Regions from separate parts of the Ciceribacter thiooxidans genome, predicted to be linked through region 3. Evidence: riboswitches for the same ligand, from Rfam matches in the RefSeq annotation. Region 3 holds a riboswitch; each other region holds the start of a gene.
What was found. Region 3 has a riboswitch for thiamine pyrophosphate ahead of thiC (phosphomethylpyrimidine synthase ThiC). Riboswitches for the same ligand answer to the same signal wherever they lie in the genome.
Positions count from the first base shown of each region.

Region 1: it holds a riboswitch for thiamine pyrophosphate, as region 3 does, so the genes downstream of both, thiB (thiamine ABC transporter substrate binding subunit) here and thiC (phosphomethylpyrimidine synthase ThiC) in region 3, are expected to answer to the same signal.
Region 2: it holds a riboswitch for thiamine pyrophosphate, as region 3 does, so the genes downstream of both, thiD (bifunctional hydroxymethylpyrimidine kinase/phosphomethylpyrimidine kinase) here and thiC (phosphomethylpyrimidine synthase ThiC) in region 3, are expected to answer to the same signal.

Region 1 covers NZ_CP059896.1:3,591,041-3,601,725, reverse strand. Annotated here, with positions in the region: gene leuB (3-isopropylmalate dehydrogenase) at 1-1,083, shown strand, start outside; gene H4I97_RS17790 (phosphatase PAP2 family protein) at 1,122-2,018, shown strand; gene H4I97_RS17785 (RNA polymerase factor sigma-32) at 2,259-3,134, shown strand; gene H4I97_RS17780 (M48 family metalloprotease) at 3,153-4,655, opposite strand; gene H4I97_RS17775 (thiamine ABC transporter ATP-binding protein) at 4,948-5,664, opposite strand; gene thiP (thiamine/thiamine pyrophosphate ABC transporter permease ThiP) at 5,648-7,291, opposite strand; gene thiB (thiamine ABC transporter substrate binding subunit) at 7,296-8,315, opposite strand; TPP riboswitch at 8,363-8,478, opposite strand; gene H4I97_RS17760 (ABC transporter ATP-binding protein/permease) at 8,675-10,447, shown strand; gene H4I97_RS17755 (ABC-F family ATP-binding cassette domain-containing protein) at 10,451-10,685, opposite strand, start outside.
Region 2 covers NZ_CP059896.1:3,191,307-3,201,991, forward strand. Annotated here, with positions in the region: gene H4I97_RS15700 (pirin family protein) at 1-727, shown strand, start outside; gene H4I97_RS15705 (GFA family protein) at 838-1,242, shown strand; gene H4I97_RS15710 (flavin reductase family protein) at 1,280-1,810, shown strand; gene thiD (bifunctional hydroxymethylpyrimidine kinase/phosphomethylpyrimidine kinase) at 1,823-2,638, opposite strand; TPP riboswitch at 2,728-2,825, opposite strand; gene H4I97_RS15720 (AraC family transcriptional regulator) at 2,954-3,754, shown strand; gene H4I97_RS15725 (LysE family translocator) at 3,837-4,448, shown strand; gene H4I97_RS15730 (peptide chain release factor 3) at 4,454-6,037, opposite strand; gene dut (dUTP diphosphatase) at 6,129-6,599, shown strand; gene H4I97_RS15740 (Lrp/AsnC family transcriptional regulator) at 6,596-7,054, opposite strand; gene H4I97_RS15745 (DMT family transporter) at 7,162-8,067, shown strand; gene H4I97_RS15750 (NIPSNAP family protein) at 8,064-8,366, shown strand; gene H4I97_RS15755 (LysE family translocator) at 8,370-9,002, opposite strand; gene H4I97_RS15760 (LysE family translocator) at 9,142-9,759, shown strand; gene cysK (cysteine synthase A) at 9,896-10,685, shown strand, end outside.
Region 3 covers NZ_CP059896.1:412,382-423,066, forward strand. Annotated here, with positions in the region: gene thiC (phosphomethylpyrimidine synthase ThiC) at 1-1,130, opposite strand, end outside; TPP riboswitch at 1,224-1,355, opposite strand; gene glgP (alpha-glucan family phosphorylase) at 1,537-4,050, shown strand; gene H4I97_RS01875 (hypothetical protein) at 4,211-4,468, shown strand; gene H4I97_RS01880 (HPF/RaiA family ribosome-associated protein) at 4,566-5,114, shown strand; gene H4I97_RS01885 (DUF3775 domain-containing protein) at 5,182-5,622, opposite strand; gene H4I97_RS01890 (hypothetical protein) at 5,904-6,131, shown strand; gene H4I97_RS01895 (YbaN family protein) at 6,240-6,602, shown strand; gene H4I97_RS01900 (2-dehydro-3-deoxy-6-phosphogalactonate aldolase) at 6,628-7,272, opposite strand; gene H4I97_RS01905 (2-dehydro-3-deoxygalactonokinase) at 7,269-8,222, opposite strand; gene H4I97_RS01910 (aldehyde dehydrogenase (NADP(+))) at 8,241-9,755, opposite strand; gene H4I97_RS01915 (Gfo/Idh/MocA family protein) at 9,860-10,685, opposite strand, start outside.

The DNA.
Region 1 (10,685 bases), 480 kb from region 3:
GGCGACGGTATCGGCCCGGAGGCCATGGCCGAGGTCCGCAAGATCATCGCTTACATGAATAGCGAGATGAAGGCCGGGTTCGAGACCGACGAGGGACTTGTCGGGGGATGCGCCTACGACGCACACGGCGCTGCGATCTCCGAAGATGACATGGCCAAAGCGATGGCTGCAGACGCCGTACTCTTCGGCGCCGTCGGTGGCCCGAAGTGGGACGCCGTTCCTTATGACGTCCGCCCGGAAGCCGGCCTTCTTCGTCTTCGCAAGGATCTGGAGCTCTTCGCCAACCTTCGTCCGGCGATCTGCTATCCGGCACTCGCCTCGGCATCGTCGCTGAAGCCTGAACTGGTCGAAGGTCTCGACATCCTGATCGTGCGCGAGCTCACGGGCGGCGTATATTTCGGCGAACCGAAGATAATCACCGATCTCGGTAACGGCCAGAAGCGTGCGATCGACACGCAGGTCTACGACACCTACGAGATCGAGCGTATTGCGTCGGTCGCCTTCGAGCTTGCCCGTACCCGCAAGAACGCCGTTTGCTCGATGGAAAAGCGGAACGTCATGAAGTCGGGCGTGCTCTGGAACCAGGTCGTTACCGAAGTTCACAAGGCAAAGTATCCGGACGTCAAGCTCGAGCACATGCTGGCCGACGCCGGCGGTATGCAGCTGGTGCGCAATCCGAAGCAATTTGACGTCATCGTCACGGACAACCTCTTCGGTGACATGCTCTCCGACGTCGCGGCGATGCTCACCGGCTCCCTCGGCATGCTTCCCTCGGCATCGCTCGGTGCGCCCGATGCGAAGACCGGCAAGCGCAAGGCCCTCTACGAACCGGTTCATGGATCCGCACCCGACATTGCAGGGAAGGGTGTTGCCAACCCGATCGCGATGATCGCATCGTTCGCGATGTGCCTTCGTTACTCGTTCAATATGATCAAGGAAGCCGACACTCTGGAAAAGGCGATCGCAAACGTTCTTGAAAAAGGCATCCGGACAGGTGACATCATGGCGGAAGGTTGCCGACAGGTCGGAACCTCGGACATGGGCGACACCATTCTCGCCGAGTTCAAGGCACTTTCCGCATGAGGATCTGACGGCCCGGCCCGCGCAACCGTGCGGGCCTTTTGGTTGCATGGGTGAATTATTTACCGAGCGCTATTTGCCGCCCGGCAATTGCTAGGAGCCGTGAGGCTCGAGGACGGAGCGTGGCAAAGAGCCGCCAGCTTAGAACCGCTGAGAAGAGAAACGCAGGCGCAATCGCGGCTTGGCTGAGAGGCCGCCGCGAAAGGAACACGCTTCCTGCATCTTCGTCCTACTGGCAGGTTTTTCTATTCGTCACCGCCAACCTCGTCCTGCTTGCGTTCCTGGTTTTCGACGTGCCAGCGGCAGCGACGGCCGGAGACGTGCCGGCCGCAGTACGTTCAGTCAGTCGCGCTGTTACCGATATCGGTAAATCCGGGTGGATACTTTTCGGATCGGCCTTCGTCTTCTTCGCAGCATTCGTGGCAACGGGCAGGATCGAAGACGCCAGAAGGCGTTTTCAGGCGCTCTACACGAGCCAAATTTCGCTCTATCTCTTCGCAACTGTCGCTCTCTCCGGACTCTCGGCAAATCTGATCAAGCGCGCCATCGGCCGCGCTCGGCCGGTTCAGTTCGAGGAATGGGGTGTATTCGGCTTTTCCCCCTTTGCCGGAAGCGCTCGCTTCGAAAGTTTCCCTTCAGGTCATGCAACGACAATCGGCGCACTGTTCATGGCTCTTGCGCTGCTCCTACCGCGTCATCGGGCCGTTCTTGCCATGCTCGCCATCTGGCTGGGCATGACGCGAGTCATGGTAGGAGCGCACTATCCCAGTGATGTAACCGCCGGATTGGCGTTCGGCGCCTGGTTCTCGCTGTTGATCGCGATCGCCTTTTCGCGGTACGGTATCGTCTTCAAGCCCGGCCCGAACGGGCTGCCGGTGCCACGACTTGCTCTTCCGCACAATATCTGGCCGAATCTTCGGATGCGGCGATCACGCTGAGGATGCCACCCTTCCGTACCTTCACAAGTGCGTGAGAAGGGCCATTTCTGCTTAACGCGATGCACCGATCTGGTGACGGATCCGTAAAATAGTCGCGTAATGTTCCGCACCAACTGATTCTCGCCGGATCCAAGGTCGAGAAAGTTTGCCCGATCCGTGGAACCCGGGCTCCGCTTACCCGTTCATCAAAGGCCGTCAGTGCTCGTGCCCAGCACGGCCATCCAAGTTTTGGAGACGCAAATGAACGCCATGTCGGTTGACAGACACATTATCCGTTTTGCCATGGCTCAGCCATATCTGGAGCGCGAGGAGGAGGTCGATCTCGCCAAAAGATGGAAAAACGGTCAGGACCGGGACGCCCGCAATCGGATTGCCTATGCGCATATGCGCCTTGTCATCGCCATGGCAACGAAATTCCGCGGCTTCGGTCTTCCGCTGAACGATTTGATCCAGGAAGGCTATATAGGCCTTCTCGAAGCAGCTGCGCGCTTCGATCCGGCGAGGGAGGTCCGCTTCTCTACCTATGCAGGATGGTGGATCCGCGCTTCAATGCAAGATTACATTCTCCGCAACTGGTCGATTGTCCGAGGCGGAACGAGTTCATCCCAGAAAGCTCTGTTCTTCAATCTTCGCAGGCTGCGTGCGAAACTGGCGCAGACCGACAGCCATCTGAGCGATCAGGCCATTCATCAGCAGATCGCCGCCACGCTCGGCGTTAGCCTAGCTGACGTTCAATCGATGGACGCCCGTCTGGCCGGGAGCGATGCTTCCCTGCAGACACCGATCATGGGCAAGAACGGACAGGGCGTCGAACAGCTCGAAATGCTGGAGAGCGAGGAAATTCCGCCCGACGAACAAGTGCGGGGCAAGATCGACGGCGAACGCTGGTCGAAATGGCTCAAATGCGCCATGGAGCGACTGAACGATCGTGAAACCCGCATCATTCGTGCACGTCGCCTCTCCGAAGATGGTGCAACACTCGAAGAGCTCGGCGCCGAACTCGGCATCTCCAAGGAAAGGGTGCGCCAGATCGAAACCCGCGCGATGGAAAAGCTGAAGACGGCCCTGAGCAGTTGCGGCCCCACCGCCGGCGAGCTTCGCGAACTTGCCACCTGATAGCAGCGGCTCCGGACGTCACTCCGAGATGATCTTAACCCGACTTCCCGGCGCGAGCGTCGAGCCGGTGTTGAGCGCGTTGATCAGCTTGAACAGTTCGAGCTTCCGTTCCGTACCCATCATTCGCGCCGCAAGTGAGCCGATCGTATCGCCTTGCCCCACGGTAATGACGCGAACGCGCAGCGGTTTCAGGGACGCGGCTTCCTGTCGGGTAATCCGTCGGAAGCTCGAGCGGAGTTTCTCCGCGGTGGGCTCCAGGGCCGGGCTGCCTTTCGGCACCGCCGTCAGGAAACGAAAGATCTGCGGACCGATCCGGATGACGGTGACGTCGAAATCCCATCGTTCCGCGGAGGCCTTGGCAGTGGCTGCCTCAAGACCGTTTACAGTCGTTGCACGAATAGTCTCGGGAAGCAGCCCCGTCACCCACCCGCTCGAAATGTAGTTGGAAAGGCTGCGGCGGTCGCTGTCGGCAATCCCATCGAAGCGAATCGCGACGTCCCCCGGTCCCGTTGCCAGCACTGCTTCGACCTTATTGTCGATCTGGAATCCATTCGGGACGTCGAAGCGGATACCAAGTCCGGCATGCAGGAAAGTCTGCCCACGGACGTAACCCTCCTGCGGGCTGTCGCCATAAAGCAGGCCGTCGATTCCCTGTAGGTAATAGTCACGTCCCGTTTCGCCGTGTGTTCCCTCGGGACCGAAGGCACGCGCATGGCGGCGGGCCAGTTCCACGCGCTGCGGAGCATTCGGGTGGCTCGACAGGAAGTCGAGGCTCTGGTCCGAATAGGGATCGACCGAGGTGAAATGACTGTAGGCCGCCATCGAATCGAGGAACCGCGCTGCAGCGTAGGGATCGTAGCCGGCTTCGCCCAACGTTCGCACCCCGATCACGTCCGCCTGCAACTCCTGCTGACGCGAGAATGCCGCCAGGCGGAGCTTGCCGCGCGCCAGCGCCTGCTTGCCCGCAAGATCACTCGAAAGAACCTCGGCTACCACGCGGCTGGCGATCACCTCCGCCTCTTCGCGACGTTGCCGCTCGATTCCATGGTTGGCCGTGACGTGAGCCATTTCGTGCGACAACACGGCTGCGACCTCCGATGCGTCGTTGGCAAGGGCAAGGAGACCGCGGGTGACATACAGATAGCCGCCAGGCAGGGCAAAGGCGTTGATTGCCGGAGAGTTCAGGATCGTGATTCGGTAGGACTGGTTCGGGTTCTCCGAAACAGCAGTCAGCGCGCCCGCAATCCGCGCGACCAGTTTCTCCGTTTTCTCATCGTGATACTCGCCGCCATAGCTTGCGACGATTCGTGGGTGTTCGCGCGCGCCCATCTGGGCCCGTGGATCACCCTTCTGAACCTCTTCGACGATCTGCGGGGTGTTCGAAGGAGAGACATCCGCAACGTAAGCCTGTTCGAACAACGACTGGCATGACGATAGCAGCGCAGCCAACGAAACGGCTGCGAGCAGATTTAGCGACCCCCGCAATCCCCGCGTACGCGCAAAAGGACCAGGCGCCCACATGTGTCTGTCCGTCGGAGCTGGCATTCTGCCCGGGCTACCTTCCTTCAATACGAGCGACCGGCACCAATGACTGCCACCCTCGATTAACATTACCGGCTGCGTATTCTTCGTGTCTTCGATATGTCCGAAACAACATCATTCAACCGGCAACCACAACCAGCATATAGGAAAAGGAGCCTTCTCCGGTAAGACAATACCGAGGCATATACGCGGAAAATGCATCATCCGAGCTGCGAATGCCACCGGGGCGCGTCCAAATTATGGCGACGGCACCGAGATGCAACACTCCGCCTCAGCCGCCGAGAAAGGCCCTCACGGCTTCGATATCGCGGCGCTGGAGAAATACCTCCACCGGACCGGAGAAGGAAATTCTTCCCCGATCGACAAAAAGCACGTGCTCCGCAAGGCGCGCCACCTCGTCCGCATCGTGAGTGATGATGACCACCGTGTTGCGCGTTTCACGATGCAGAGCTTGAAGAAGGTCCGCCATGGCCGATCGCGACCCAGGATCCAGCGCCGCGAAGGGCTCGTCCAGAAGCAGTACTGGTTTGCGCCGCACAAGCGCCCTTGCGAAAGCGACACGCTGACGCTCCCCGCCCGAAAGCGTCGAGGGGCGCCGACGCTCGAAACCTTTCAGGCCGACCCGCTCCAGCGCCGTCGATACCATCTCCCGTTCCTTCGCTCCGAGATGAAGACCCGGGTTGATTCCGAGCCCCACATTCGTGAACAGATCAAGGTGGGCAAAGAGATTATTGTCCTGAAAGATAAGCGAAACCGGCCGGTCAGACGGCAGGACGCCGCGTACATCTTCTCCTTCGATCGACAACCGGCCATGATCCGGCGTCTCGAAACCGGCGATCAGGTTCAGGAGCGTCGATTTTCCTGAGCCGGAGGGTCCGGCGACCGCGGTGATCGTCCCCTTGGGAATTCGGCAGTCGAACAGGAAATCCCGGGCTCCGAGCCGGAGCCGGACATTGTCGAGGACAACGGCATTACACTGGTCCGGCATTCTCGACATCATCCTTCCGGGACTGGGCGCCGGTGGTGCCGGCGAGGGTTAGAAGCAGACAGATCAGGCCGAGAATCAGGGCAAGTCCGTCGGCGTCGTTGGTCCGGTACTGTCCCATACGATTGTAAATCAGCCACGGCAATGTCGTGATTTTCTCAGATCCGAAAAGAGCCACGGCTCCCAGATCTCCGAGCGAAAGCGCCATGGCGAAGGAAAGAGCGGTCAGCAATGGCTTTTTGAGAAGCGGCCAGTCGATCAGTCGCAGTTTTGAAAACCCGGCGATACCCAGACTGAAAACCAGACGTCCCGTCGCGGCGCGATGGGTTGCCAGTGCAGGCGCCAAGACCCGCATGACGAACGGCAGGGCCATTAGCGCATTGATACCGACGACGACCGCCGGTGCGAAACTCGCGATGTCTCCCATTGATCTCAGTGCCATGAACCACCCCGTCGCGAGCACGATCGTCGGGACCAACAACACGAGAGAAGACACGCCCGACAGAAGTAGCGAGATGCCTTTCATGGTTAGCGAGGGCCGCCGCAAGAGACTGATCACCGTTTGCGCGTGGATGGTCGCCAGCGCAAGCAAGAGTGCCGATAATGCCGACCCGAGAGCGATTGCAAGGCTTGTCGCCGCAGCTCGCAGAAATGCCTCTTCGGTGAGAAGCTTGAGGAGATCAGCCCTGAGGCCGGCAACGACGACTGCCCCGAGAGGGAGAGTAAGAAACAACACGGCGGCGACGAGCGCGGTACCGTCCGAAAGACGCGCTTTGAGGCCCAAACCGTCGAATCGTCGTGGCGGACGACCGAGCGTCTTCCCGTGCTCCGCCGGCGCAGGAAATAGGGCCATGGCCACCAATATCAAGGCCGTAACGGCGATCTGCAAGAAGGCTAGCGACACAGCCCGCTCCGGATCGAAATCAAACCGAAGGGCTTGGTAGATCGCCACCTCGAGCGTTGTCGCGGCAGGACCTCCCCCGAGAATGAGGACAAGCGTGAAGCTGGTGGCACAAAGCATGAATACGAGACCGGCGATGCCGGGAATGAGCGAGCGAAGCGCGGGCCATTCGATGAAACGGAAAATCGCGCCTGACTTCATGCCAAGCGTCGCACTCATCAGCCAATATTCGGAGGGTAAACGCTCGAGTCCAGCAAGCATCAAGCGCGCGGCAAGCGGCAGATTGAAGAAAACGTGCGCGAGCAAGATGCCGCCGAGACCATAAATGCTAACTGGCTCCGCCTTGCCAAGGAGGAGCAGCCCATCGTTGATCAATCCCTGCCGCCCCCAGATGCCGATCAGGCCGAGAGCGCCGATCAGAACAGGAAGTCCCATCGGCACCGCCATCAGTCGGATCACCCACATGCGTCCTAGGAAACGTGTCTGACGGGCGAGTGATCTAGCGACCGGGATCGCAAGAATCACCGAAAGTGCAGTCGAAAGTGCCGCCTGCAACAGCGTGAAACGCAGCACGGACAGGAGCAGCGGGTCGGAGAAGAGTACCGTTAAGCCACCTTCCCCGCCGTAGTGGAGCAACGCCAGGATTGCGACACCGACGAATATCCCGATGGCGACAAGACTGAACGCTCCGCCAAGGAAACCCGTCAAACGCTGCCGTCTTCCCAGCATGTCGTTACTTGAGCGTCATTGCTGCGAGCCACTCGTCGATCCACGCCTTCCGGTTGGCTGCGACCTCCTCCGGAGACATCAGGAACGTCTTGGAGGGGCTGACCAGCTTTCCGAAGGCCTCCGGTAGCGGCTCCGACGTCGGTGCGGCAGGCATCATCCAGTTGTTGGTCGGAATGGTATTCTGGAACCCGGGGCTCAGCATGAACTTGAGGAACTTGCGCGCGAGGTCCTTCTCGGGCGCATTCTTGAGCAAGCCGGCGACTTCGATCTGGATGTAATGGCCTTCGGAGAAGGCGGCAGCCTGGTAACGCTCGGTTTCTTCGGCGACCATATGATAAGCCGGTGACGTCGTGTAAGAGAGTACCATCGGCACCTCACCCTTCGTGAACAAGCCGTAGGCTTCCGACCAGCCGGGCGTCACGGTCAAGATACGGCCTTTCAGCTTCTGCCAGGCGGCCGGCGCTTCATCGCCGTAGATCGACTTGACCCAGAGCAGCAATCCGAGTCCGGGCGTTGACGTTCTGGGATCCTCGATCACGATCTTCTGCGAAGGATCGCCCTCCACGAGTTCCTTCATGCTCTTCGGGGGCGTCTTCAGTGCCTGCGTATCGTAAACGACTGCGAAATGACCGTAATCATATGGAATGAAGGTGTCGTCGGAGAAGCCGCCGGGAACCTTGACCGCCGAGGTGTCGACACCGTGCACGTCGAAAAAGCCGGTCTGTTTCGCCTCGGCAACGAGATTGGTGTCGAGCCCGAGGACGAGATCGGCCTTGCTCGCATCGCCCTCGAGTTTCAGGCGCGTCAGCAAAGCAACCCCATCGGCGACGCCGACGAAATCCACCTGGCATTCGCAGGTCTTCTCGAATGCTTCCTTGACCTTTGGACCCGGGCCCCATTCGGAAATGAAGCTTTCGTAAGTGTAGATCGTCAAAGTCTTGTCGGCCGCCAAAGCGGGAACAGACGACAGCACTGCAATTGCCGCCACGCCGAGATGCGTGCAGCCGGAAAGAACGGATATCATGGTTCGCATAGGCGCCCCTCCTTCGTGTTTGTTTCCGGGAAAAGGGCGTCTGTTACGCGTCTAATCCCTCCGCCGGTTCGAGCCGGATCAGGTTCCGCGGGTTGGTGTTCACCTCTCAGCCACCAGGTCATTTAAGAGCCTTTTGGCACCCCGTTAGAGCAGGGAAGAAATAGCGCGGCACCTCGTATCACGCAAGCTCCGGACAACTGCCCGGCCGGATTGTCACGGCTTTCAATGGCGTATTATGACGAAGCTTGTCCTTCCCGCCTTTTTCATGCCACAGCAGTCAGCTTATCAACCGATCGGCAAGTGCTTGGCCCGTAATATCCGGCCATCTGTTGCGCGGAAGAACCTGACCCATGACCAATGCAGAGCCACTAGGACGATCCGGAGCCGAGACGGCCTACGAGATCGGCTTCAAGAGGCAAATCACGATTGCGGCAGAGTCCTTCTGGGAGTCGCCGGTGCGCAATCGCATACTTCTCGTTGCGGCGGCCTTGCTGACGATCATTCTCCTCACGGCCTACGGCCAGATCCTTCTCAACCGCTGGAATGCACCTTTCTACAATTCGCTGGAACGCCGCGACCTGCCGGAATTCATCGTCCAGCTGAAAAACTTTGCATTCATCGCCGGGTTCCTTCTGTTGCTCAATGTCGTGCAGACCTGGCTCAATCAGATGGCAGCGCTCTACATGCGAGAAGGCCTGTCGCGCGATATTGTCGACCGGTGGCTGACCGACCGGCGAGCGTATCGGCTTTCGCTTTCGAGCCCCCTTGGCGTCAACCCTGACCAGCGACTACATGAAGATGCCCGCAAGCTCTCCGAAATGACCACTTCGCTGACGATCGGCCTCGTCCAGGCAACGATCTTGCTCGTCAGCTTCATCGGCGTGCTTTGGCAGCTGTCGAGCGGCTTTGTCTTTCATGTCGGCGATACGAGTTTCTCGATTCCCGGATACATGGTTTGGGGGGCGGTCTTCTATGCCAGCATTGCCTCACTGGCCAGCAATCTCGTCGGCTTTCGGCTCACGCGCATCAATGCCGAACGATACGCCCGCGAAGCCGATCTGCGCTTCTCGCTGATGCGCACGAACGAGAATCTCGAAGCCATTACACTTGCGCGCGGCGAAGAGGGCCAGCGCCAGCGCATCCATTTCAGGATTGACGGCGTTATAGCAATGATTCGCCAACTCGCGATGGCGCTCACCAATCTTACTTGGGTTACCGCCGGCTTCGGCTGGCTCGCGCTCGTCGTCCCGACATTGATCGCATCTCCGGCCTATTTTGCGGGATCTATGAGCTTCGGCGAATTGATGATGTCGGCAGCCGCGTTCAACCAGGTCCACTCGGCGCTGCGCTGGTACGTCAACAATTTCGACTCCATCGCAGACTGGAAGGCGACCCTCCTACGTGTAATGAGTTTCAGGGCGGCGCTCATTGAAATGGATGATTTCCATCCCGAGGGAAGCGAGATTCTGCTGAAACACGGAACAGCGGGACAGCTCGCTTTTCGGGGCATAACGATTTGCGCAAAGCCGAACGGCAACAGCTGCGAGCACGCCTTTCGCCTGCGTGAACCGGATCCCGTCATCAATCCTGGCGAAAAGGTCATGATCAACGGCGACCACGGCGTCAACCGGAAGCTGCTCTTCGATGCTCTCGCCGGGCTTTGGCCGTGGGGAAGCGGATCGATCGAACTTCCGGAACAGGAAATTCTCTTCGTTCCGCAACTGGACTACCTGCCCGAAGGACCACTTCAGGATGCTTTGCTGTTCCCAGCGGCGGCCGCAGAGTTCTCCGATGAGGAGATCGCTGCGGCGCTGACACGCGTTGGCCTTCACGAACTTACGAAGTCCCTCGATGAGCACGCCCGATGGGACCGCCGGCTCGAGAAGGACGAGCAGATGCTGCTTACATTCGCCAATCTGCTGCTGCGCCGCCCGAAATGGATCGTCTTCAACGATGTCCTCGAAGGCCTGGAGCCCGAAACCGTCGAGCGGCTGTCGTCGATAATGAGCGAATTACAGGAGGCTACACTCATCTATATCGGCAGATCCGGCGCTTTCTATGACACCACGTCTCCGAGATTGCTGCATCTGGAAGCGATCCCACAGACACCTCCCGCTCTCTAATCGTCAGCTCTCGAGTTCTTCGCGCAGCATCTCCAGTTCAAGCCATTCTTCCTCCATTCGCGCGAGGTCGCTTCGCAGTTTTTCGACCTCGATAGCAAGTCGGTTGAACGTTGCCGCATCACGCGAGAACAGGCCGGGATCCGCCATTTTCGCTTCGCGAACGGCAATCTCCCCTTCGGCCTTTGCGATCTCCTTCGGCAGGGTCTCCAGCGCGAACTTCTGCTTGTAGGAGAGCTTG
Region 2 (10,685 bases), 880 kb from region 3:
CGGCATCGAGACCATCACCTACGTGCTTGCGGGCACCGTCGAGCACGGTGACAGCCTCGGCAATCAGGGCCTGCTCGGTGCCGGTGACGTACAGTGGATGACGGCGGGAAGCGGCATCATGCACCAGGAGATGCCGAAAGGTGATTTCGCTGGCAGGATGCACGGTTTCCAACTCTGGGCGAACCTGCCGTCGTCGCTGAAGATGACGGCACCGCGCTACCAGGACATCAAGAGCGCGGACATTCCCGTGATCGTCGACGATGATGGCACCGCAGTCCGCGTCATCACCGGAGACTTCTGGGGCAAGATGGGTCCGGTCGACGGTATTGCCGCCGAGCCCGTCTATCTCGACATCTCGGTTCCGCCGGGCAAGCGGAAGAGCTTCCCGGTCGATACCTATCGGTCCGCATTCGCCTACATCTTCGCCGGCTCCGGTACCTTCCGCGATGCCTCCAAGCCTTTCGGCGTAAAGGTAGAGAAAGAGTACCAGGGCCAGGAACTCAACATCCGGGATCTTTCCGGCAACCGCACGCTCGTTGTGTTCGATACCGGCGACGAGGTCACGGTACAGGCCGGCGAGGAGGGTATCCGGTTCCTGCTCGTCACCGGCAAGCCGATCCGGGAGCCGGTCGCCTGGCACGGACCGATCGTCATGAACACCCGCGAGGAACTGATGCAGGCGATGCGTGACCTGCAGAACGGCACCTTCATCAAGGCCGATCACTAGGTGCAGCAATGGACGGCGCCGGGCTCCACGTCCGGCGCCGTCGGATACCGCGTTCGACACTGCGGCGATCCGCCCTAGGTTCCATGGAAGAACCCGAAGGAGGCGCGCCGATGCATATAGACGGGCAATGTCATTGCGGCTACGTCCGCTACGAGGCTGACATCGACCCCACCCAGGTCTCGATCTGCCACTGCACCGACTGCCAATCGCTGACAGCCAGTGCCTACCGTGTCACGGTCGCCGCGACCCGCGACCGTTTCACCCTTCGCGGCAACGCGCCGAAAGCCTACACAAAGATCGGCGACAGTGGTGCGGTCAGTGTGCAATACTTCTGCCCGAAATGCGGCTCGCCGATCTATCGCGCCAGCGGCGATGCAAGCGATGCCCGGATCGGCATTCGCATCGGCACGATCCGCCAGCGCCGGAAGCTGATGCCGAGCCGACAGTTCTGGCTGCGTTCTGCGTTGCCGTTTGTCCATGACATCCGTGCCCTGCCCGGAAAGGACGGCGACTGAATGCAAGGGACAAACTCGCTGACAGGAGAAGACCGCAATGAAGGAGTTTCCGCTTGCCAAGGTCTACCAACTCATCGAGCCCGGCCCGGTCGTCCTCCTGACGACCTCGGAAAACGAACACCCGAACGTCATGGCCATGTCCTGGCACATGATGGTGGAATTTACTCCGCCGATGATCGCGTGCATTGTTAGCGGGGCGGACCACAGCTTTCACGCGCTCCAGCAAACCGGCGAATGCGTCATCGCCATCCCGACGGTCGAGCTTGCCGAGAAGGTGGTCGCAGTCGGGAATTGCTCCGGCCGGGATACCGACAAGTTCGCGACGATCGGCCTGACGCCGCTGCCCGCCGAGGAAGTGCGTGCGCCTCTCATCGGCGATTGCTTCGCGAATCTCGAATGCCGCGTGGTCGATCAGGGTTTCGTGCCACGCTACAATCTCTTCGTGCTGGAGGTGGTGAAGGCCTGGTATGATCCCGCCCAAGCGGCACCGCGAACCATTCATCATCGCGGCTACGGCACATTCGCCATCGACGGCGAGGAGATCACGCTCGACTCGCAGATGCCCTGACAGTCTGGCCTGTTACGCTGCGCCTTCGCTTTTCCAGAGCGCATGAAAGTGGTGCACAGGCCCATGCCCGGAACCCACGCTCAAGGCATCCGCGGCATCGATCGCTCCCGCGACATAGGTCTTGGCCACCACGACGGCTTTCTCCGGCGATGCTCCCTTGGCAAGCCCGGCAGCGATCGCGCTCGACAGCGTGCAGCCGGTGCCATGCGTGTTGCGGGTCGCAACGCGCGGTGCCTCGAACCAGGTGAGGCCCGCCGCAGAGGCGAGCACATCCGGGCTGTCGTTTCCGGGAAGATGCCCGCCCTTGACCAACGCCATGTTCGCGCCAAGCCCCACGAGTCGCAGCGCCTGACCGGCCATCTCGTCGCGATCGCGGGCCTCGGGCTCACCGAGAAGAGCTGCCGCCTCCGGCAGGTTCGGCGTGACGACTGTGGCGAGCGACAGGAGCCGTGTTTTCAGGACCATCACCGCGTCATCCGTCAGTAGTGGCGCGCCACCCTTGGCGATCATCACTGGATCGAGAACGACAGGCACATCGGCATGACGCGCGAGCACGTCGGCGACGGCTCCTGCAATCGCCGCATTGGCGATCATGCCGATTTTCACGGCGCCCGCCCTTATGTCGGCGAAGACGGCCCGGATCTGCTCGGCAACGAAATCCGGCGGCACGACGTGTATGCCGGTCACGCCTCGCGTGTTCTGTGCCGTGAGGGCGGTTGCCACCGCCATACCGTACACGCCCAGTGCCGAAAACGTCTTGAGATCGGCCTGGATGCCGGCACCGCCTGAGGGATCGGAACCGGCAATGGAAAGGGCGTTGGCGATCACCGGTGCCCGCGGTGTATTGTCTGCGTTCTGAAGATCACTCATCATCAGCCTTTCCCTACGGAAAGGTCGCGGGACTGGGTACCAGCGGCCCTCAACCCGAAACGACTCCCTCCGCCAGCATGATCTGGTTCAGGTTCAAAGGGTTCTTCTCAGCCCGACCTTCCGGTGGACGCCCCCGTCTCACCATCCTGTCGCACAGATCGCCGCGGCTGTCACGCAGGCTGTCGCAGGACGGTTGCCGGTGGAAGACGAAGCTGGCACTCTGCATGATGCTGACAGAGTCCACCTAGGCAGCACATCGGAGCCGTCGTGCGCATGAGTAAGGGCCGATTCCACATTACGAACACTGCGCTCTTCGGCGTGACCGCAGTGACTGCCGACACGCGACACAGCTTTCCGCGCCACACCCACGACGCCTTCGGGGTCGGGATCATTCGCCGGGGTGCACAGAAGTCCCTGAGTGGGCGTGGTGTGGTGGAGGCGGGTCCGGGCGACATCATCACCGTCAATCCCGGAGAAGTGCACGACGGTACGCCGATCGGTGATCACGGTCGTTTCTGGCAGATGCTCTACCTCCTGCCCGAGACGATAGCGGCCGCGGCGCTGGAGATCACCGAGGGCGGCAGGGGGACGTTCGAGTTCGAACATCCGGTCATCCAAGACGTCCGTCTCGCGGGGCGCTTTCGACAGTTCTTCGCCGCCGTGACGGCAGACGACGGGGCGCTCCTTGAGAGCGAGGCAGGACTTCTGGCGCTCATCGCCTCCGTGTTGCAGCCGAGCGCGACGGCGGCCGCGACGAGAAGTGCCGGTATCCGGCGCGCTGCGAAACGGCTCGATGACGACCCTGCACGTCCGACCACCCTCACCGATCTTGCGCAGGAAGCCGGCCTCAGCAAGTTTCAGCTGCTGCGGGCATTCGTACGGCAGACCGGTTTCACGCCGCACGCCTACCAGATCCAGAGGCGGATCGACTTGGCTCGGCGCATGATCGACGCGGGCTCTCCACTTGCGGAGGCGGCAGCGACAAGCGGCTTCGCCGATCAGAGTCACATGACTCGCGCCTTCGTCCAGCGATACGGGGTCACGCCCGGCGCCTATGCCGCGGCCGTCCACTGAGAGCCAGCTGCAATTCCGTTCAAGACCCGCCGCCGCTTTCCGGTGTCTGCTTCGCTCTCCAGCCCAAAAGAGGAGAGCCGCTATGACCCCAGAATACCTCCTGACGTCGCTGATTATCATCCTTCTGCCCGGCACCGGTGTCATCTACACGATCGCCTATGCTCTCGGCGCCGGCTGGCGGGCAAGCGTGATCGCCGCCTTCGGCTGCACGCTCGGCATCATCCCCCATGTTGCGGCGAGCGTAACCGGCCTTGCGGCACTCCTTCACGCGAGCGCCCTCGCGTTCCAGGCCGTCAAGTATCTCGGCGTCGCCTATCTGCTCTTCATGGCATGGGGCATATGGCGGGACGAGGGTGTGCTTCAGGTCACCTCGACCCGTGCAGCCTCCGGCGCAGGCAAGATCATTACCGACGGCCTGCTCCTCAACATCCTCAATCCGAAGCTGTCACTTTTCTTTCTCGCCTTCCTGCCACAGTTCGTCCCCGCGAACGCACCGAACGCATCCCTGCACATGCTGGTGCTGGCCAGCGTCTTCATGGGACTGACCTTCGTGGTCTTCATGGGCTACGGAGTCTTCGCCGCGGCCACGCGGCGCCACGTCATCAGTCGGCCTCGGCTGCAGCTGTGGCTGCGCCGATCGTTTTCCGGTGCTTTCGCGGTCCTCGGGTTACGTCTGGCGCTCGCCGACCGATAGGAAACTCACGCCGCCTTGGCGACGTGATATTCCTTGATGGCGACCATCTTGATGGCAGGATATCGCTCAGCCTCGTAGCGAAGCGAAAAAGCGTCCTGCGCCATGAACACCGGATCGCCGTCGAGGTCGCGGCACATATTGCCCCGCTGCTGGGTCATGAACTTTTCGAGTTCGCCCGGCTGATCGGCCGAAATCCAGCGGCAAACGGAGAAACGCGGCATGTCGAAGGAAACCGGCAGGCCGTATTCCGCCGAAAGTCGCTCCTTGAGGACGTCGAGCTGCAGCGCGCCGACGACGCCGACGATCGCCGGCGAGCCGTCTTCCGGCTGGAAGAGCTGCACAACACCCTCTTCCGCCATCTGCTGGAGAGCCTCCTTCAGCTTCTTCGCCTTCATCGCGTCCTCGAGCCGTACGCGGCGGAGGATTTCCGGCGAGAAGTTCGGCACGCCCTGGAAGACCAGAGATTCCCCTTCGGTCAGCGTGTCGCCGATCCGTAGCGTGCCGTGGTTCGGAATGCCGACGACATCGCCTGCATAGGCGGTGTCGGCGAGCTGCCGCTGGGAGGCGAAGAAGAACTGGGGCGCGGTGAGACCCATCTGCTTGCCGGTGCGCGACAGCCGCGCCTTCATCCCGCGCTCAAGCTTGCCCGAGCAGATGCGGGCAAAGGCGATGCGGTCGCGATGGTTCGGATCCATGTTGGCCTGAATCTTGAAGACGAAGGCCGTCATCCGATCTTCGGCGGCGTGTACCGTACGGATGTCAGCCACCTGGTCGCGCGGCGGCGGTGCGAACGCGCCGAGCGCGTTGATGAGATCGCGCACACCGAAATTGCGCAGCGCCGAGCCGAAGAAGACCGGCGTCAGGTGGCCTTCGAGAAAGGCCTTGCGGTCGAACGGCCGGCAGGCCTCCTGGGCAAGCGCGAGCTCTTCGATGAAGGTCTGACGTTCGTTTTCCGGCAGGTGCTCGGCAATGCTCTGCGGACCGTTGACCTTCAAGGGCTCGACCTGGGTGTCGGAACCGCGGAAGGTATTGTCCGCCAGATTGTAGGAGCCGCAGAAGGTCTTCGAGCGGCCGACCGGCCAGGTGACCGGTGCGGTGTCGAGAGCGAGCTTCTCCTCCACCTCATCGAGGATTTCGAAGGGATCGCGGCTTTCACGGTCCATCTTGTTGACGAACGTGATGATCGGAATGTCGCGCATGCGGCAGACTTCGAAGAGCTTCAGCGTTCGCGGCTCGATACCCTTGGCGGCATCGATCACCATCACCGCGGCGTCCACTGCCGTCAGCGTGCGATACGTGTCGTCGGCGAAGTCTTCGTGACCGGGTGTATCGAGGATGTTGAAGACCTTGCCGTCGTATTCAAAGGTCATCACCGAGGTGACGACCGAGATGCCGCGCTCGCGCTCGATCTTCATCCAGTCGGAACGCGTCTGGATGCGGTCCTTCTTCGCCTTCACCTCGCCAGCGAGCTGGATCGCCCCGCCGAACAGCAGCAGCTTTTCGGTGAGCGTTGTCTTACCCGCGTCCGGGTGCGCAATAATCGCGAAGGTGCGGCGGCGGGATACCGCCTCTGCAAGTGTTTCAGCCATGAATGTGAATCCTGTGAATTGCCGCGTATCTAGCGATTAAAGGCCGGCATTGCAATTGACCTCGGGAGATCGCGCGCAAAGTAATGGAGGCATGAACATCCACAACGACATTCGGCCGATCCTCAAGCTTCTCCGCCTAGTCCACGGAGAGGGCATTCCACTGCCCTGCTACGAGACGGCGGGGGCCGCCGGCATGGACTTGCGCGCGGCCGTGACCGAGGGCGCGCCTATGACGCTCGTGCCCGGCCAGCGGGCGCTGGTGCCGACCGGCTTCATCATGGAAATCCCCGAAGGCTTCGAGGCGCAGATACGTCCACGGTCGGGGCTTGCCTTCAAGCACGGCGTCACTTGCCTCAACACGCCGGGTACCATCGATAGCGACTATCGCGGTGAGGTGAAGGTGCTTCTCGTCAATCTCGGCGACGAGGCTTTCGAGATCGCCCGTGGCATGCGAATCGCCCAGATGGTGATTGCACCGGTCACTCAGGCGCTCGTCACCGAAGTCGCGGAGACCTCCACGACCACGCGCGGTGCAGGCGGTTTCGGCTCGACCGGCGTCTAGACGACCGGCGGCAGACGGCGCTTGACGGTCGTGGACTTGATCATGGCCGTGTTCGTCTGGGCACGTTCCGCGATCCGGTCAAGTATACGATCGAGATCGGTCATGCTGCGCAGGGCCATGCGGCAGATGAAGCAGTCGTCACCCGTCACCTTGTCGGCTTCGGTGATTTCCGGCGTCTCCTGGATCAGCTTTTCGACCACGTGCAGCATGCCCGGCAGCGGCCGGACACGGACAATCGCCTGCAGGGGGTAGCCGAGCGCTTCCAGTTCCACATCCGCGCCGTACCCGATCAGCACGCCACGCTCTTCGAGCCGTCGCAGCCGTTCCGAGCAAGCTGGCGAGGAAAGCCCTGCGCGAGCAGCTAGCTCCTTGAGCGGAAGACGCGCATCTCCGACAAGCGCTTCAACAATCTTCCGGTCGACGAGATCGAGAGGCTGAATAAAATTCACGTTCATGGGGTATTCACCTAACTTTGTTCCGAGTTTCAGGTAATTCACCTCATTCTGGTGAAGCAATTATGCCGCTTCCTTTGCTAGGCTGCAACCATCCCAAGGAGGTTGCCATGTCACCCATAATCAAGAGCGGAATTCTCGATATGACCGTCGCCATGGTGCTGTCCGGCACGATCGGCTGGTTTGTCCTGCAGTCCGGGCAATCGCCCGCAAACGTCGTCTTCCTGAGATGCCTGATCGGCGCCCCGGTTCTGGCATTGCTCGCATATCGCGCCGGCGTCCTCGCCGTTGTTCGCGGACGCACTCTGTTTCTGGCGATGATCGGTGGTGTCGCACTCGTTCTCAACTGGCTCGCCCTCTTCTCCGCCTATCCGCTCGCATCCATCTCGGCAGCGACGATCATCTACAACGTTCAGCCATTCATGCTTGTCGGTCTCGGCGTGCTCTTCCTCGGCGAAAAGGTCTCCACCAACAAGCTCGTCTGGCTGGGGCTTGCCTTTGCCGGTATGCTGGCGATGACCCTTTCGGGACCGGCGACGGAAGAGAACGCGCAGGGCAGCTATCTGCTGGGCATCCTGCTCGCGGTCGCCGCGGCCTTCTGCTACGCCGTGGCGGCCTTCGTAACGAAATCGCTCAAGGGCACCTCCCCCTATCTGATCGCACTGATCCAGGTCGGCACAGGCGTGGTCCTGCTGGCACCACTTGCCGACTGGCACGACCTTCCCACCGCACCGCAAAACTGGGCGATGGTGGCAGCCCTCGGCATCGTTCACACCGGGATCATGTATGCGTTCCTCTATTCGGCAATCCAGAAGCTGCCGGTGGTGCTGACCGGCACGCTGTCCTTCCTCTATCCCGTCGTGGCGGTGATCGTGGACATGTATGCCTTCGGACATGTACTGACGCCCGTGCAAGCGCTCGGCGGGGCAGCAATCCTCTTCGCGGCCATCGCGACCACGCTTAATCTGGCGCCGAAAGCGCTTCTCCTGCCGAAGAGAAAGGCGCCGCAACGATGATAACCTGCTATCTCCGCTACGTGATCGATCCGTACAAGGCGAAGGAATTCGAGCACTACGCGCGGCTCTGGATACCACTGGTGAACCGGCTCGGCGGCACGCACCACGGCTACTTCCTGCCACACGAGGGCGCAAACAACATCGCGCTGGCGCTGTTCAGCTTTCCGTCGCTGGCCGACTACGAGAGGTACCGACAGAAGATGGCCGACGACGCGGAATGCCAGTCGGCTTTCGCCTATGCGGAGGAGACCCGTTGCATCCTCAGTTATGAGCGGAGCTTCATGCGGCCGATATTCTGACCTTCAGCGTTGGGCTTCCATTGCCATCCGCACTGCAAGCCCCGCGAGAACCGTTCCCATCAGCCACCGCTGCACGACCACCCACAAGGGCCTCCCGGCGAGAAAGAGCGCGATTGCGCCTGCGCTGACCGCGATCATGGCATTGACGGTGACACTGATCGTGATCTGGGTGAAACCGAGAACCACCGACTGAACAAACACGCTGCCGGCGGACGGATCGATGAACTGCGGCAGCAGCGACAGGTACAACACCGCAACTTTCGGGTTGAGCAGGCTCGTGACGAAACCCATCGTGAACAGGCGCCGGGGCGAGTCCTTCGGCAGTTCGCGGACCTGGAAGGGCGAGCGCCCGCCCGGTCGCAATGCCTGCCACGCCAGCCAGGCGAGATAGGCGGCCCCAGCAAGCCGCAGTGCATCATAAGCATAAGGTACCGCAAGCACCAGTACGGTGATGCCGAGGGCAGCCGACAGCATATAGACGACGAAGCCGAGGGCCACGCCACCAAGCGAGACCAGGCCCGCCGCGGATCCCTGGCAGATCGACCGCGACACGAGGTAGATCATGTTCGGCCCTGGGGTCAGCACCATTCCGAGGCAGATGAGGCCGAAGGCGAGAAGCGAGGCGGTGGACGGCATGACGGGTCTCTTGATTGAAGGGCTCCAGAAGTGGAAAGCAGAAGGCAACGGGACCGGCAACAACGATCGTGTCACCATTGCAAGTTTGGCGTCTCTGGGTTAGCCGTCACGCATTCGTCCATCGATCGCGGACCCCGTCATGACCTTTACTACGCTGCTTGCCTATGCCGGTGCACTTTTCATCGCTGCAGCCATTCCCGGTCCCGGGATGACGGCGATCGTGGCGCGAGCCCTCGGCTCAGGTTTCCGACCAACCTTCTTCATGGGGCTGGGACTGATCCTCGGCGATCTCTGCTACCTGACCGCGGTTGTCCTCGGGCTCTCCTATCTCGCCCAGACGTTCGTGACACCCTTCCTCGTCATCAAATATGCCGGCGCCGTCTATCTCGGCTACATTGCCTACAAGCTCTGGACGGCCGGCCTGCTGCCGCAGGAAGTTCAGGCGCGCAAGGGCGGCGGCCTTGGCTCTTCCTTCCTCTCCGGCCTCTTCGTCACGCTCGGCAATCCGAAGACCATGCTTTTCTACGTCGCCCTTGTGCCGACGCTGATCCCGCTCGAGGCGATTGGGCCGACGGACTATGCCGCGCTCGCCGGAATCACCTTCGTTGTTCTGATAGCCGTGCTCATCCCCTACATCGTGCTCGCTGCTCGGGCGCGAACGCTGCTCAAGCAGCCTTCTGCGCTCAAACTCCTGAACCGCATGGCCGGCAGCATTCTGGCGAGCACCGCCGCCTATATCGCCGTTCGAGCCGCCTGAAATAAATATTTGGGACCTCCGCCCGACAGGCGTGTTTTTTCTCCCCGGACGGCCTGCCGTAGGTAAAGGGTTCTAGCCGGGTACGGACTTTGATCCTATTGTGCGCTCACAACGACCAGTCTTGAGGGAGAGCACTATGTCCGACACGAAGAAACCCGGCCGCGGCCGTGTTTACAGCTCCATTCTCGAAACCATCGGCGACACGCCGATCGTCCGGCTCGACAAGCTGGCGAAGGAAAAGGGCGTAAAGGCGAACCTGCTCGCCAAGCTCGAATTCTTTAATCCCCTCGCCTCGGTCAAGGATCGCATCGGTCTCGCCATGATCGAGTCGCTCGAACAACAGGGCAAGATCACTCCCGGCAAGACGGTGCTGGTCGAACCCACCTCCGGTAACACCGGCATTGCGCTTGCCTTTGCAGCCGCCGCCAAAGGTTACCGGCTGATCCTCACCATGCCGGAAACCATGTCGATCGAGCGCCGCAAGATGCTGGCACTGCTCGGTGCCGAACTGGTGCTGACCGAGGGACCGAAAGGCATGAAGGGGGCAATCGCCAAGGCAGAGGAACTCGTTTCCGAGCTGCCCGACGCCGTCATCCCGCAGCAGTTCGAAAATCCGGCCAATCCTGAGATTCACCGCAAGACGACAGCCGAGGAGGTCTGGAACGACACCGCCGGTGCCGTCGACATCTTCGTCTCGGGCATCGGGACGGGCGGCACCATTACCGGCGTCGGCCAGGTGCTGAAGGCCCGCAAGCCGTCGGTGAAAGTCGTTGCGGTCGAGCCTACCGACAGCCCAGTGCTTTCCGGCGGAAATCCCGGGCCCCACAAGATCCAGGGAATCGGTGCGGGCTTCGCCCCGAAAGTCCTCGACACGACGGTCTACGACGAGGTCGTCACCGTCACGAACGATGAGGCATTCGAGAACG
Region 3 (10,685 bases):
GAGCCGGGCCGAAGGCCGTCGCCGAGCGAGAAGGAGACGTCATAGGCGCGGCAGATGTCGCAGATTTCCTCGAAGTGCTCGTAGAGGAAGCTCTCCTTATGGTGATGCAGGCACCACTTCGCCATGATCGATCCGCCGCGTGAGACGATGCCGGTGACGCGGTTGACGGTGAGCGGGATGTAGTGGAGCCGGACGCCGGCATGGATGGTGAAATAATCGACGCCCTGTTCCGCCTGCTCGATCAGCGTGTCGCGGTAGAGCTCCCAGGTCAGGTCTTCGGCGATGCCGCCGACCTTTTCAAGCGCCTGGTAGAGCGGCACGGTGCCGATCGGCACCGGCGAATTGCGGACGATCCATTCGCGGATGTTGTGGATGTTGCGTCCGGTCGAGAGGTCCATGACGGTGTCGGCGCCCCAGCGGATCGCCCAGACCATCTTCTCGACCTCTTCCTCCATTGAAGAGGTGACGGCGGAATTGCCGATGTTGGCATTGATCTTCACCAGGAAGTTTCGGCCGATGATCATCGGCTCGCTTTCCGGGTGGTTGATGTTGGCGGGAATGATCGCCCGGCCGGCGGCGATCTCCTGGCGGACGAATTCCGGCGTCACGTGATTGGGGATGTGCGCGCCGAAGCTCTCGCCGTCGCGGATGAGCGCCTCCTTCGCCGCCTTGCGGCCGAGATTTTCGCGGATGGCGACGAACTCCATCTCCGGCGTGACGATGCCGGCGCGCGCGTAGGCGAGCTGCGTCACCGCCTTGCCGTTGCTCGCACGCGAGGGCGTGTTACGGACCGGAAATTCCGGCACCAGCCGTTCGCCGGAGGCAAAGCCGTTGTCTTCCGGCAGCACGTGCCGGCCGACATAGGTCTCGACATCACCGCGGGCGGCGATCCAGCGTTCGCGCAGCCGCGGCAGGCCGGCCTTGATGTCGATCGCCGCGGAGGGGTCGGTGTAGGGACCGGAGGAGTCGTACAGGACAACCGGCGGCTCGCCTGAAGTCGGATGCAGGGCGACCTCACGCATCGGCACGCGAACGTCGCCGTGACGGTCTCCGTCGATGTGGATCTTGCGAGATGCGGGCAGGGGACCGGTCGTCACCTGCAGTGTCGGTCTGGTTGCGGCAATGTTCATGGTTGAGGCTCCAAGTTGCTATTTGGAGACCCAGTTCCACGCCGGAATGATGAGAAATACGCCCCTTGCGGTCCTCTTACGGATTCCGCAATCGTCTCAGCGCTCGCACCGTCCCTACGCCAGTATGAACTGGATCAGGTTCAACGGGTCACTGCGCTGCTTGCCCTTGTCGGGGATCGCCCAGCAGTATCTCAGCCCCTTGGCGGGACCCCCCTGGTGAATGGGCGAATGCTAAGGCAGTATACCGCGCATTGTCAATCCGCAAGCAGGGAGGCCGATCGGATGTCATATGGGGAGCCTTCGATTTCAACGGGATAGCCGAATCCGCGAATGCTGCTACAATCCGGTACCGGATCGGCCGCGACGACGCGGAAATCGACCGACCTCGCTTGAAGCGGAGGGAAGAGTGCTGACGCAGACGGAATTCGATCAAGGCTTCGATGCGCTGCAGGAGCTCGCCCTCGACATCCGGTGGTCGTGGAATCATGCGACGGACGCCATCTGGCAGGCGCTCGACGGTGAAATGTGGGCGCTGTCGCGCAATCCGTGGACGATCCTGCGGAGCGTCTCTCGCGACAGAATTCGGGCGCTTCTCTCCGATCGTGAGTTCTCTGAAAACCTGGCCGCACAGCTTGCCGAATCGCGCCGGTTGCGGCTGGCACCCGGATGGTTTCAGGAAGCCCATCCGGGCGACGAATTGCGGACGGTCGCCTATTTCAGCGCCGAGTTCATGCTCGACGAGGCGCTGCCGATCTATTCCGGCGGGCTCGGGAATGTCGCGGGCGACCAGCTGAAGGCGGCGAGCGACCTCGGCGTGCCGGTGGTCGGGGTTGGGCTTCTCTATGCGCGGGGTTATTTCCGCCAGTCGATCACGCCGGACGGACGGCAGGAGGCGCTCTATCCCGTCAACGAACCGGAGCAGCTGCCGCTGCGACTGCTGCGCGAGCCGAGCGGCGAGTGGCTGCGGCTGGAGCTGGAATTGCCCGGCTACAGGCTCTGGGCCAGAACCTGGGAAGTGCAGGTCGGGCGCACGCGGCTTTTCCTTCTCGACCTCAACGATCCGGCCAATCCGCCCGCCTATCGCTGCGTCACCGGCGAGCTCTACGGAGAAGGCCCCGAGACGCGTCTGAAACAGGAGATGCTGCTCGGCATCGGCGGGTGGCGGCTCCTGAGGGCAATCGGGCTCGATCCCGAGATATGTCACATGAACGATGGGCACGCCGCCTTCGCTGCTCTCGAACGGGCGCGCTTCTTCATGCAGGACCATGGGGTTCCGTTCGCGGAGGCGCTGCTTGCCACACGCGCCGGCAACCTCTTCACGACACATACGGCGGTTGCCGAAGGGGTTGACCGATTTCCTTCTGAGATGATCGCTCGCTTCTTCCGCCGCTACGCCGAAAAGGAACTCGGGCTCTCTCTCGACGACTTTCTGGCGCTCGGGCGAAGCAATCCGAGGGATACCACCGAGCCGTTCAACATGGCCTATCTCGCGGTCCGGGCGAGCGGCGCCGTCAATGCCGTCAGCGCCCTCCATGAAGAGGTGAGCAAGGCGCTTTTGCAGCCGCTCTTTCCCCGCTGGCCGGCAGGTGAGGTTCCGGTCGGCCACGTGACCAACGGCATTCATGTGCCGACATGGGATTCGGCGGCGGCCGACGCATTCTGGACGGAGGTGACCGGCAAGGACAGGTGGCGCGGCGATCTCGCCGGGCACGAGGCAGCGATACGCGATGTACCTGCGGCGCGGATTTGGCAGCTGCGGGCCACAGGCCGGGGACAACTCGTCGAAAGGGTGCGAGACTGTTGCTGCCGTCAACTAGCAGAGGATGGTACCCCCTCGAGCGAGATCGAGGAGTCGCGCGCAATCTTCGATCCCGACGCCCTGACGCTCGGCTTCGCCCGACGGTTCGCGACCTACAAGCGTCCCGACCTGCTGCTCTATGACGAGGACCGCTTGCGGCGCCTCCTCACCGATACGCGCCGGCCGGTACAGCTCGTCGTTGCCGGAAAGGCGCATCCGCGGGATACAGCCGGACAGGCGCTCGTCAAACGATGGACCGATTTCGCCAGACGCGCGGAGGTTCGCTCGAGGGTCGTCTTCCTGCGCGACTACGACATGCAGCTGGCTCAGGTGCTGGTGCAGGGCGTGGACGTCTGGATCAACACGCCCCGCCGTCCTTGGGAGGCGAGCGGAACGAGCGGGATGAAGATCCTCGTCAACGGTGGCCTTAATCTCTCCGAAATCGACGGCTGGTGGGCGGAAGCCTTCACTTCGGAGGTCGGCTGGGCGATCGGTGATGGTGTCGAGCATCACGATTTTGCCGATCTCGACCGGCGGGAGGCGGAGGAGCTCTACGAGCACCTCGAGCGTGACATTGTTCCGGAATTCTACGAACGCGACGCATCCGGCATCCCGCTGCGCTGGGTTGATCGTATCCGCGAAAGTATGGCGCGGCTGACTCCGCAGTTTTCCGCCAACCGGACGGTACGGCAGTACGCGGAAGATTTTTATCTGCCCGGCGCACGGGCCTTTGCCGCGCGCTCGGCGGACCGCGGCGACCTCGCGCATGCGCTCTGCCGGTGGAAGACCGAGTTCCGCCGGTGCTGGCCGCATGTGCATTTCGGCGAAGTCCGTTCGACGTCTTCGGAGAGCGAGCATGTCTTTTCCGCCGAGGTCTACCTCGATGATCTTGCCGCCGAGAGTGTTCGCGTCGAACTCTATGCCGATGCTGCAGGAACGCAGTCCGCCTTCAAGGCGGTGATGGATCGTGCGCCGCCGACCGCGACCTCGGGCGGCTGGAACCTCTATTCGGCGCATGCTCCGGCCGAGCGACCGGTGTCGGACTTCACGGCGCGGATCGTGCCCTTCCATCCGGACCTCTCCGTGCCTCTAGAGGCCGGCGAGATCCTTTGGCAGCACTGAGGCGCGTCCGTCCAGGTTCCCATGTGGACTGCCGCCCCGCAAAGCGCTAATTTTAGAATGTCCTCAAGCAGGGATCTTGGTCGACTTGACCTTGATCAACACATCGATGCGCAAACGGCGCTTCCATTCTAGTCAACGCGGTCGAGAAAGGAATGCCGACATGGTGTCACAATCACAGCTCACCGGTAACGACATTCGCCGCATTTGCGGCCACCTCCCCGATTGGAAAATCACCGAAATACTCGTCTGCGGCGGCGATATCGCAGCGCTCGAACAGGCCATGGCATGGTCGATGGGCGATGACGAGACGACGCCCGAACGACATCTGTCGCCCGAGAGCGCGGCAGCAAGAATCCTGGATGTGCTTCTTGCCGAAGAAGAACAGGATGAATGGGAGGCTGGACGCGGCCCGGAATGACGGGTTCGTCCATCGGGGCCGGTCATCTGCCGGGGTGACCTCAGCCTGTCGCGGCTCTGCCGCCATCGTACCCGGCGACAGCGTCTGGAGAACAGTTATGGAAGTCACACCCCGCGTCACGTTCCGAGGCATGGACCATTCGGAAGCGGTCGAAGCTGCCGTGCATGAAAGGATCGAGCGCCTCGGGCGCTTTCACGATCACATCACATACTGCAGCGTCGTGATCGAGGCTCCGCACAGGCACAGCCAGAAGGGCAAGATTTATCACGTCCGGGTCAACATCAAGGTTCCGGGCCGCGAGATCGTCGTCGGTCGCGAGTCGGAGGAGAACCACGCCCACGAAGACGTTCTCGTCGCGATCCGCGACAGCTTTGACGCGGCGCAGCGCCAGCTCGAGGACGTCGCCCGCAAGATGACCTCCTATCGGGTGAAGGAGCATCCGGTCGCGATGCGGGGAACTGTCGCCCGCGTCATCCCGGACGAGGGCTTCGGTTTCATCCTCGGCGCAGATGGCCGGGAATACTTCTTCCGGCGCGAGAGCTTGACCTCGGAGAGCTGGGGCACACTGGGTGAAGGCACCAAGGTGCGGTTTGCCGAGCATGACGGCGAGAAGGGGCCATATGCCTCGGCCGTGACCCCGGACTGAACAGGACCGAAATCGGGCGGGCGCTGTCAGCGCCCGCTCTTTCGTTGTTCAGGTGATGTCAGTCCGCTCAGAGGCGGCCGAGCTCGAAATCGGCGCAGGACATGTCGAACTGCGACAGCGCCTCTTCGAGGTAGTCGGCGAGAAGCGGCAGGCCGAGCAAGTATTCGGCGGTCTTGTTGTTGTGCGCCCGTGCAGCTTCAGCACGGATATCCGCCCATTCGGCAATGGTGCCGTCGCCGCGTCCGAGCCAGGCAAGCGCCACCAGATCGACTTGCTCGTCGACGTTCATGTCGCCGATCAGCGCGGTGATCTCCTCGACGACCGGATCGTCGGGATTATCCTCGAGCACCGAGTACATGTGATCGTCCGACGCGTTGGAGGCCGGATCCGGGATCGTCTGCTCGTCCTTGGCGTCGAATTCCCGCGCCTTTACGACGATGAAGCAGACTTCTTCCGGAGAGATGGAAAGTTCAGGCAAATCGGCGGCTTCTACTGGCTCACGTGCCATAGGCTGTCTCCCGCAATACTGGTTGGTTCACGACGGCGCCATCTACGACGCCCATCATACGCTCCGGATAGTTCTCCTGCCACAGGTATCGGTTGCGTGTCTCATGGAACGCAGATCACGGCAGGCCGTTCCACGCCGAGCACGGTCGTCGCCCTTGTCGGCGTTTTGCCGCAGCCTCCCGAGTGTCCGCTGGCGCGTTTTCGCTTGCGCCGTTTCAGCTGCAGGCGCAACTTGTCATTGTGCGGCATGGCCCGCACATTCTCCTTTCTGGAGGTGCGATAATGGCGAAACCCGAAGAAGCTCAATCTGCAGGCTGGTTCGATGGGTTGCTCAGGACGCTGGCGCGTCTCGGCATCCTGCGTTACGGCGGCAAGGCGGCAGTCTACCATTCCGGCAGCGAGCGGCCCACGGAGTTCCTGATGCCGGATGTGCTGAACGCCGAGCGCGACATGCCGCCGATGAAGGAACTTGGTGCCGCGTCGAAGCAGGACAAGACCGAGAAAGGCTAGCGCCGATCGGCAGCTGCTTTCACCGACAACCGGCCGGCGCGGTTCGTGAGTATTTGACCCGGCAAGCGCATTGCCTACATAGTGGAGGCAACACGCCGAGAGAGAGCTATGCGCATCATTCTCCTGGGCGCCGGCTGGATCATGGTCGCGGTCGGCATCGTCGGGATTTTCCTACCGGTGCTGCCCACCACGCCCTTCATGATCCTGGCTGCGGCGCTTTTTGCCCGTTCCTCACCGCGCTTCGAGCAATGGCTGCTCGATCATCCCCGCTATGGCAAGCCGCTTCTCGACTGGCGGCGGCAGGGTGCGATTTCTCGGCCGGCGAAGATCGCATCGGTCAGTCTGATGACCGTCAGCTACGGCATCGTGCTCTTCGTCGGGCCGCCCATGGTCTGGCTGAAGCTTATGATCGGCGTCATTCTGCTTGCCTGCGCAGCTTTTGTCCTCAGCCGCCCGCAACCAAGCGCTTGAGTATCGGCGCTCCTGTTGGCGCTGTTCAGTGCTGTGCCGCCTTCGCCTCGTCATAGGCACGGACGAGCGCGGTTGCCCGCGTCTTCACGACATCGGCCGCATCGCCCGGCTTGTAGAGGTTCGAGCCGAGGCCGAAGCAGCGGACGCCGACCCGCATATAGGCGGCGAAATCGCCCTCGGTCACGCCGCCGACGGCACCGAGCGGTATTTCCGGCGGCAGGACGGCCCTGATCGCGCCGATGCCCTGCGGACCGAGAACGTTCGCGGGAAAGAACTTGATCGCCGCGGCACCCGCCTTGATCGCGGCGAGCGCTTCGGTCGCCGTGAAGGCGCCGGGCATGGTCACCATGCCGCGCTCGACGCCGCGACGGATGACGGCGGGATCGGTGTTCGGGGTGACGACGAGATTGCCGCCGACATCGGCCAGACGGTCGACATCCTCCGGTGCCAGCATGGTCCCGGCGCCGATCATGCAGGAGGCGGGCGCGAGCTTCCGTGCCTTCTTGATGGAGGCGAACGGATCGGGAGAATTGAGCGGGATCTCGATTGCCTCGAAGCCGGCTTCGACGAGCGCTATGATCACGCCGTCGACCTCCGCCGTGGTGATCCCGCGCAGGATGGCGACGAGATTGCGGTCGAGCTTCGGCCAGGAGACGGTCGGGCGGGTCATCGGGAAACCTCGGAGCTTTGGAAGAGTGAAGATGCCGCGGCGAACAGGCCCTTGCGGACCAGATCCTCGCCGTCGAGCAGGCGCGACTGCGTGCCGGCGATCTCGAGCGCCCGGCCATATAGCGCGGTCAGCCGCGCCGAGCCGACGAGATGCACGATCATGCCCTGCGGCAGGAAGGTGCGGGTCGCCGCAATCTCGGCACCGATCAGCATGCCGGAGAGCCGTGCTGCGGGCTTCGGCGCGTCGCCGCCGAGGAGACCTGCGGCGCGGATGGAGAAGAGGTGAGCCGTCAGGGCGAAGCCTTCGGCAAGCGCCTCCGTCACGCCGTCGGAGAAGCCGCGGTCGTCGGCGGTGAAGGCGAGATCGTCGCCGATCGAATGCCTGAGGATCGAGTGACGGCTGAGGAGATCGAAAAGCTCTCCGGTCATCACCGTGCGGAAGGTGGCGATCCTACCGCCCTTCAGCTCGACCCATTTCGAATGGGTGCCGGGGAGGCAGAAGATGCCGTCGGCAAGACCGCTCCCGACGGCGCCGGCAAGCTGGGTTTCCTCGCCGCGCATCACGTCGAAGGGGCCGGTGGTGCGCTGGCAGACGCCGGGCAGGATGAAGACCGGCCGGGTGACGCCCTCCGGCGTCACGGCTTGCCTGTAGAGCGCATCGAGCGGAGCCGGGGTTTCGACGTAAGGGGCCTCGCGCCAACCGGTGCGGGCACCGGCCATGCCGGTGATCGCGACCGGCAGGTCGGCGGACGCGCCGAGGGCGGCGAGATGGCTTTCGAGCACAGCGGCAAAGCGCCCGTCGGCGCAGGCGAGAAGCCCCTCGTCCGACTGCCGCCGTCCGAGCACGTTGCCGGCCCGGTCGACGACCCAGAGGCGGAAATTGCTCGTTCCCCAGTCGGCAAGCGCGCAGAACGCGCCGGCCGTCGTCGTCTCAGCTTCGGTGTCCGTCACGATGCGCGCTCCTGGCCTTTAGCGGAGGTCCTCCGGCAGGATCGCGTGCGGCAGGTTCTGGTAAGAAACCGGCCGCAGGAAACGCCGGATCGACAGCGTGCCGACGGAGGTGGCGCCGAAATTGGTGGAGGCCGGGTAGGGGCCGCCGTGAACCATGGCGTCGCAGACTTCGACGCCGGTCGGGAACCCGTTTGCGAGGACGCGGCCGGCCTTGCGCTCGAGGATCGGCATCAACCGGCGGGCGAGCGTGGTATCGGGCTCGTCCAGATGCAGGGTGCAGGTGAGCTGTCCGGCGAGGCTGCCGGCGATCTTCACCATCTCTTCTTCGCTGGTCACAGTCACGACGAGGCCGAGCGGTCCGAAGACCTCTTCGCCGAGCGCATGGTTTTCGAGCCAGGCCTTGCCGGTCGTGGCAAAGAGGTAAGGTGTGGCGTTACGGAGATCGCAGGTAGACGTCAGAACTGCCTGGACGCCGGTCGAGCCCTCGATGCGCTTGGCACCGGAACGGTAGGCCTCGGCAATGCCGTCGGTCAGCATGGTCTGTGCGCCGACGCCTGCGAGCTCCCGCTTGGCGGTCGCGACAAAGGCTTCGCTTTCCGGACCTTCGATCAGGACGGCGATGCCGGGATTGGTGCAGAACTGGCCGGCGCCCATGGTGAGCGAGCCGACCCAGCCCTTGGCGATCGCTTCGCCGCGGGCCGAAAGTGCGTTCGGCAGCAGGAACATCGGGTTGACCGAACCGAGTTCGCCGAAGAACGGGATCGGATCGGGACGGCGGGCGCAGAGATCGAAGAGTGCGCGGCCGCCGGCGAGCGAACCGGTGAAGCCGACGGCGCGGATCAGCGGGTGCTGGACGAGAGCTTCGCCGACATCGCGCTTGCCGCCCTGGACGAGCGAGAAGACGCCGGGATGCAGGCCGAGCCGCTTGATGGCGGCATGAATCGCGTGGGCGACGATCTCACCCGTGCCCGGGTGTGCGCCGTGGCCCTTGACGACGACGGGGCAACCGGCCGCGAGTGCGGCAGCCGTATCGCCGCCGGCCGTCGAGAAGGCGAGCGGGAAGTTCGAGGCACCGAAGACGGCGACGGGGCCGATCGGACGTTGCATCAGGAAGATTTCCGGACGCGGCAGCGGCTGGCGATCGGGAAGGGCTTCGTCGTGGCGGCGGTCGAGATAGTCGCCCTTGCGGATATGGGAGGCGAAGAGCCGGAGCTGGCCGACGGTGCGGCCGCGTTCGCCGACGAGGCGCGCCTGCGGCAGGCCGGTTTCCTGGGTGCCGATCTCGGTGATCTCGTCGCCGAGCTTGTCGATTTCCTCGGCGATGGCTTCAAGGAAGACGGCGCGCTCTTCGCGCGAGGAGTAGCCGTAGGTCAGAAAGGCTTCCTCGGCGGCGCGTGCTGCACGGTCGACGAGCTCGGGCGTGCCGACTGCGAAGTCGCGTGCCGGCCCGTGTGCGGGGGAGGAGGCGAAGGTCCCGTTGCCCGCTACCCACTCGCCGGCAATCAAGTGCTTTCCAGTGAATTCGAATGTCATCGCATCATCCTTTTGTCTTCGCTTTGCGTCATGGCGAAGGGAATCCGGCCCGTCATGCCGAATTCCGGGCTCCGCCCGCGTCATATTCGTCTTAGGCGACCGCCTCAGTCGTGGAACGCGTCCACGTCCTGACGGCTGCCGCGCAGGAAGGCATCGGCCACAAGCCGCAACGGCTGGAAATCGGCATCGCTCTGCCGCCCGCGGATGAGCGCCGCGAAACGATCATAGATGCCGGGATATTCACGGTCCGGGCCGGACGATGCCAGTGCCCCGTCTATATAGAGCTCGGCTCCGCCCTTTGAAAGGCGAAGTTCGCCGCCGTCCGTCTCGACCGTGATGTCCCAGGTCTGCGGGCCTTCCTGGCGCCAGTCGAATTCGGCGCTGATCGGGGCACCGGCCGCGCTCGCCATGGAGAGCGAAGCGGCGATCGGCTGCTGCCGGTTCGAGGGGAAGGACAGGGCGGCGTGATGTACGACGATCGCACCGGGAACAATGGCAGTCAGGATCGAGAGCGCGTTGATGCCCGGATCGAAGACGCCGAAGCCGCCGGCCTCCCAGATCCATGCCTGGCCGGGATGCCAGCGACGCACGTCTTCCTTCCAGACGATGGAGACGGATCTGATCGTCTTGCCGGCGAGCCACTGGCGAGCCGGCTCGACGCCGAGCGCGAAGCGCGAATGCCAGGTGGCAAAGAGCGTGACGCCGGCGGCGGACGCCATCGCGGCCAGCGCCTCGGCCTCGCCGAGCGTGGTCGCGGGCGGCTTTTCGAGAAGCACGTCGCGGCCAGCCTCGATCGCCTTGCGTGCCATGTCGAAGCGGACTTCCGGCGGCGTGCAGAGCGAGACCGCCGTCACATCCGGACGGGCCTTCAGGAAGGCGTCGAAATCCTCGAAGTTCTCGACGCCGTCGATCTTGCCGTGCCGGCTGACG